One region of the Clostridium sp. SHJSY1 genome, then DNA from elsewhere that is predicted to be linked to it. Evidence: a T-box and tRNA genes for the amino acid it is inferred to sense, from the RefSeq annotation. Region 1 holds a T-box; the other holds one or more tRNA genes.
The links. The T-box of region 1 lies ahead of gltX (glutamate--tRNA ligase). A T-box ahead of a tRNA ligase gene usually reads a tRNA of that ligase, here a tRNA-Glu.
Positions count from the first base shown of each region.

Region 2: it encodes a tRNA-Glu, which carries the amino acid that the T-box ahead of gltX (glutamate--tRNA ligase) is inferred to sense. The anticodon was not compared.

Region 1 covers NZ_JANDMF010000019.1:8,803-12,239, reverse strand. The annotation lists gene NNC19_RS10260 (lytic transglycosylase domain-containing protein) at 1-73, shown strand, start outside; gene NNC19_RS10255 (pseudouridine synthase) at 199-915, shown strand; T-box leader at 1,402-1,599, shown strand; gene gltX (glutamate--tRNA ligase) at 1,651-3,306, shown strand.
Region 2 covers NZ_JANDMF010000002.1:120,506-123,942, reverse strand. The annotation lists gene NNC19_RS01765 (hypothetical protein) at 418-570, shown strand; gene NNC19_RS01760 (alpha/beta hydrolase) at 697-1,605, shown strand; tRNA gene NNC19_RS01755 (tRNA-Glu) at 1,670-1,741, shown strand; gene NNC19_RS01750 (transporter substrate-binding domain-containing protein) at 2,107-2,958, shown strand; gene NNC19_RS01745 (ABC transporter substrate-binding protein) at 3,023-3,437, shown strand, end outside.

The DNA of each region.
Region 1 (3,437 bases):
TTTGTACAAATTGCCTAAGGAAACTCAAAATTATGTACCTAAGGTTATGTCATATTATAGAAATGGAATCTAAAAAATAAGGATAAGCTTAAGACAAGCTTATCCTTATTTTTTATAAGTTACATATGATTTTTGATTGTTAATCATAGTTTTAATAGGTATAATAAAATTAATTTTTAAAGTATTGGAGTTGTTTTAATGGAGAGATTAGATAAAGTAATATCAAATCTAGGATATGGAAGTAGAAAAGAAGTTAAGATTATGGCTAAAAAAGGGCTTATTGAAGTTGATGGAATTATTATAAAGGATAATGGAATGGCAGTTGATCCGGAAAAATCAGTAATTAAAATAAATGGTGAAGAAATTACATATAGAGAGTATATATATCTTATTATGAATAAGCCAGATGGAGTAATATCTGCAACTGTTGATAATAGAGAAGAGACTGTAATAGATTTGCTTGAAGTTGAACATCAAGTATTTGAACCATTTCCAGTAGGAAGATTAGATAAAGATACTGTCGGTCTTTTACTTCTTACAAATGATGGGGAATTAAATCATAAACTACTTTCACCAAAATGGCATGTTGATAAGGTGTATTATGCAAAGATTAATAAAGAAGTTACTGAAGAAGATATAGAAGCTTTTAGAAAGGGGATTACATTAGACGATGGCTATACTTGTAAAGAAGCCAAGTTAGAAGTGTTATCAGTTGGAGCTGAAGGTTCGGAGGTTCATATAACAATTCAAGAAGGGAAATTTCATCAAGTTAAAAGAATGTTTGAAGCTGTCGAGAAAAAGGTTGTTTATCTTCAAAGAATTAAGTTTGGAGGAATAGAATTAGACCATGATTTGGAAGAAGGCGAATATAGAGAACTTACAGAAGATGAATTAGCAATATTAATGTCAAATTAACGAATATTTGTTAAGGATGCAGGAATATCATTCATAATGATATGAAAAACAAACTTTTTTTTCAAAATCTCTTGCATTTTAGTGGACAATAACATATAATATTTATGCAAGGATAAATAAAAGGAATAAATAGCCCCCTTTTTATTTATTGCTTATTGCTAAAGCGCAACCTGGCCCCAAGGGTTGCGTTTTTTTTATTTTGTTAAAAATACTAATATGTAATTGTTAACATTTTTTATATGATTAAAAAAATGCTGAGAATATTGTCAAATAATAAAGACAAACTAAAATGTATTTGTAAGTATTTCTATGAAAAACAAGTGTTTTTTATTGAGGAACATAATCCTTCATAACTTGCAAAAATGAAATGAGAAAATGAATGGAAACTTGCAAAAATAAAATAAAATGAAATTTTTTAATACAATAAATATATTTACAAGATTATTTTGACAAGTTATAATTAAGAAAGATTTGTTAATAATATATGTATAGACAATGAAAAAGAAGAGTATACAGTGTTAGGTTTTAAAGAGAGCTTTGGGTTTTGGTGAAACTAAAGTAAATTTACCTGTAGAAAGAAGCTTTGGAGTCGTTATGGGATAATCCCCTTATAGATAAGAGTGGAACGATTAATTCGTTCAATTTTAGGTGGTACCACGGAGGTAATATTCTTTCGTCCTATTTTTAGGATGGAAGATTTTTTTATTTTAATTACAATAAAAGAAAGGTGATATTATGAGTTTTGAAAAATTAGCAGATATTCTGTTTCCAAGTATAGAAAAGACACCAGAATATTATTTAGAAAAGTATCCAAAAAGAAATTTAAAAGAAGGAGCAGTAGTATGTAGATATGCTCCAAGTCCAACAGGATTCCAACATATAGGTGGAGTTTTTGCTGCCTTGATCAATGAAAGAATAGCAAGTCAAAGTGAAGGTGTATTTTTCTTAAGGATAGAAGATACAGACCAAAAAAGAGAAGTTAAAGGTGCAATAGTTGATACTATTGAAACTATGAAGAATTTTGGTATGAACTTTAATGAAGGTGCTACTGGAGAAGAATCAGAAGTAGGTAACTATGGTCCATACAGACAAAGTTTAAGAAAAGAAATATATTCAACTTTTGCTAAGGCGTTAGTTAAAAAAGGATTAGCATATCCTTGTTTCTGTACTCCAGAAGAATTAAATTCAACTAGAGAAAAGCAAATGGCTGAAAAAGTTACTCCAGGATATCATGGAGAATATGCTACTTGTAGAAATATAAGTGCTGAAGATGCTATTAAGAAAATAGAAAATGGTGAAAGCTATATCATAAGATTAAAGTCACCTGGAAAATCAGAAAATAGAGTGGATTTCCATGATCTTATAAAGGGTGATACTTCATTTCCAGAAAATGATCAGGATATAGTAATAATTAAATCTGATGGGCTTCCAACTTATCACTTTGCTCATGCAATTGATGATGCTTTAATGAGAACTACTCATGTAATTAGAGGAGAAGAGTGGCTATCATCATTACCAATACATGTACAATTATTTGATGTATTGGGATTTGATAGACCAAACTATGCTCATATACCAACAATAATGAAAAATGATAATGGTTCAAAGAGAAAACTTTCAAAGAGAAAAGATGCAGAAGCTGCTGTTTCTTACTATAAGGAAGTTGGTTATCCAACAGAATCTGTTATTGAATATTTACTAAATATAATTAACTCAAGTTATGAAGATTGGAGAAATGAAAATCCAAATGCGGATTATCATGAATTCCATGTAGATCTTGATAAAATGAGTAAGAGTGGAGCATTATTTGATATAGTAAAATTAAATGATGTTAGTAAAGATGTAATTTCTAAATTTAAGGCTGAAGAAGTATATAATGATTATACAAAATGGGCTGAAGAATTTGATAAAGAAATGTTTGAACTTGTTACAGCAAAAGAAGATATGTCAAAAGAAATGTTTAATATAGATAAAGAAGGGCCAAAACCAAGAAAAGACTTTGCTAAGTGGGATGAAGTTAAAGAGAAGATATTCTATTTCTTTGATGAATTATTCTATAATGAAGCAGAAGTAAATATAGAATTACCTAAAACATTATCTTTAGATGCTGCTAAGGAAGTTATAAAAACTTATGCTAATGAGTTTAACTTTAACTCTGGAAGTCAAGAAGCATGGTTTGAAGATTTAAAAGCTATAGGACTTAATCTGGGATATTGTGCAAATAGGAAAGAGTATAAAACTAATCCTGATAACTATAAAGGAATGATTTCTGATGTAGCTGGAGCCGTAAGAGCTGCATTAACGCATAGAGCAAATACTCCTGACCTTTATACTATAATGCAAATTTTAGGTGAAGATAAAGTAAGAGAAAGATTTGAAAAGTTTCTTTAAAATATAGATAACCCCTCATTAAATCAGCATATTCTGAATATAAGAATATTACCATAAATATTTTTGAGAATATATATTCTTCAGAATATAAACATACAAGAAAATAAGTATAAAAAACTAAGAGGTATCTC
Region 2 (3,437 bases), on a different contig from region 1:
ACAAACTACAATGTTTGTAAAGGCTTTTTTCTTTTTTTATTTGTGTTAAAATCATTAAATCATGTTGTATGAATACAACAAAATTAGATCTAACCTTTATTGTGATAAAATGTGAAAATTGACAATGAGAAATACTTTTCTTGCAAAATAAAATAAAGTAAAATAGAAAAGTAGCTTTTAGAAAACGTGAAAATAGTCAAATTAGGTTTATTAATTAAAGAAAAAAAGGCTATTTAAGTTAAAAATGAATAAAAAATCAAAAAGGAGATAAAATATTTTGAAAATTTAAAATAATATAGTATAATAACTATTGTAAAAAAGAAAAAATCAAAATTGCTCAAATATTTGTAGTCAAAATTTCTTGACTTGCATAGTATAAAGAGTATAATAAATAATATTATTAAAGGAGGTGGAGTTATGGCAGTAAGAGATTATAGAGAAATGTACATCACTACGATATTAACTTTAGGCAAAGATCGTGGGCTAGCTGAATCAGAGCTTAACAGGTCTTACTTAGCTGAATTAACTTTTGAAGAGTTAAAGGAATTAGCTCAAAAATTACAAAGTTAATTAGAAAGGAATAGAAATGTATTTGTCTATTGGATTGTAAAAAAGAGTGGCTTATGTGTGTAAAGCTACTCTTTTTTATTTTTATAAAAAATGTTATTATTACTTATGAAAGGTAGGGAGATAAATTTGATAATTGTTGTAATATTAGTTGTAATTTTTTTGATTTATTTACATTTTACATCAGAGTATGCATTTAAGAAAGCTTTTCTTGCAAGTAGAAAGACTAAAGAAGATTCAATTAAAAGAATTGAAGGATGGGGTCTCTGGGATAAAGAATATTTTGAAAATTTAGAAATGGAAGATGTTTCAATTGTATCAAAAGATGGGTTAAAATTAACTGGACATTTAATTGAGAGATTTAAAGATAATAATAGATATATAATTTTGGTTCATGGATATAGTGCAAATTATTATCTTCATACACCTTTCATTCCAATGTTTTTAAAAGAGAAATTTAATATATTATTAGTTGAAGAAAGAGCTCATGGAAATAGTGAAGGGAAATATGCAACATATGGATATAATGAAAAAGATGATTTAAATTTATGGATTGATTTTATTGAAAATAAAAAAGGAGAAAAGTTGTTTTTAGGATTACATGGACAATCTATGGGCGCTGCAACGGTACTTATGTGTGGAGCAAGGAATGATAAGGTTAACTTTATAATTGAAGATTGTGGATATTCTTCAGCTAAAGAAATAATTCGATATGAATTCTCTAAAGTAAAATATGTCCCTTTTACTTTAGTATATTGGCTTCTAAATTTAAAAGTTAATAAAAGATGTGGCTTTAAATTTGAAGATGTTTCTCCAATAAATGAGATAACTGATTGTGATACTCCAATATTATTTATACATGGGGATGAAGATAAAAAGGTTCCAGCTAGTATGGCGATTGATATGTATAAAAAGAGGGCTAAAGAAGATGATATGTTGCTAATTATACCTAACGCTGTACATTTAACATCATATAAAGAGAAAAAAGAAGAATATGAAAGCATAATACATCAGTTTGTTAATAATGCTGATATTTAGATAAATATGGAGCATATTAGTAATTCCATTCATGGAAAATATGTGATATACTAATTCATGTTCTGGTCTATTGGTCAAGCGGTCAAGACGCCACCCTCTCACGGTGGAATCAGGGGTTCGATTCCCCTATGGATCATTATATAACTCACAACCTTAGATAATGTTAAGGTTTGTGGGTTTTTGTTTTGTATATATCTAATTATAAAGCCTTACTTTAAAATTAGTGTAACATGCACTATGGTTCCAATTTTAGTTATATTATATTTTAATTATTCTACGAATCATTCTTAACTCACAAATCTTAAATAGTATTAAGGTTTGTGAGTTTTTTGATGAAATTTTGTTTATTATCTTAATTTTCGTGTAAATAAGGAAAATGAATTACAAAAAGAATAATTACACAAGTCAAGAGGAAATATAGAAATATGTGATTTAGTTATTATATTGTTAAAGAACTATCTAAATAGTATTTTTTTATAATAAAATTAAGGAGGGGTCTAATTGAAGAACTGGTTTAAGTTTCTGATTCCTTTGACTGTTATACTTAGCCTAAATACTAATATAGGAAATTCAATAGTACAGCTACCAGATGAGAATAAGATATCAACACAGAATGTAGATAGATTGCAGAAAATAAAAGAAAAGGGAGTATTGACAATACTATCATCTAATAATGAACCATACTCTTATAAAAATCCTAGAACTGGTGAATTTAGTGGCATAGATGCAGATATTATACGAGAGGTAGCTAAACGTTTAGGAGTTAACAAAGTGGAGGCAAGATATACTTTGTTTTCTAATTTATTTGAAGATTTAGTCAAGAGTTCTGACATTGATATGATAGTAGATGGAATAACCATAACAGATGAGAGAAAACGATTAGTGGATTTTACCATACCCATTTATGATGCTAGAGATGGAATATTAACTAGAAAAGATACAAACATAAATAGTAAGGATGATTTAAAAAATTTAATTATTGGTGTAAATAAAGGTGAAGTGTATGAAGATATAGTTAAAAATTGGAAAGAACAAGGATTTATCAAAAATTATTTGATTTTTGATAATAGGGATTCTTTAAGAATAGGATTGCAGAATAAAACTATAGATGCTATACTTGCTGCAATCACAATAGAACAAAATATTGTTCAAAAAAATCCTAAATCAAACTTTAAAATATTATCTCCAACCCAATATAAATCTGAAAAGGTTGCTACTGTAGGATATCCTTTAAAAAAAGAGGACACTACATTATTAAATGCAATTAATGAGAAATTACAAGAGATGAAGAATGATGGAACTTTGTACCAGATACTTACTAAGTATGGAATAAGAGATCATTATATTCCATAATAATTTATTTATTATATTGGTAAATGAATATTTAAAAAATTAATAAAGCTAAGGAGGAGCCAAATTGAAGAACTTTTTTAAGTTTTTAGTTTCTTTAGTTGTTATAATAAATCTTACAACTAGTGTTGGATACACTTTAATACAACTACCAAATGAAAATAACATACCAATGCAAGAAGTAGATAGATTACAAAAAATAAAAGAGAAAGGGGAATTAACTGTTGCATCCTCAAATGATGTACCATTTGCATATATAAATCCTAAAACTAGTGAATTTACTGGAATTGATGCAGATATTATGAAGGAAGCAGCAAGGCGTTTAGGAATTAATAAAGTAAAAATGAAAGAAGTTCCATTTGATCAGTTATTAAACCAATTAAATGTTGATGAAGATATAGATATAATAGCAGATGGAATGTATGTTACTGAGGAACGAAAAAAATTAGCTTCATTTACAAATATATTGTACAAGGAATCTG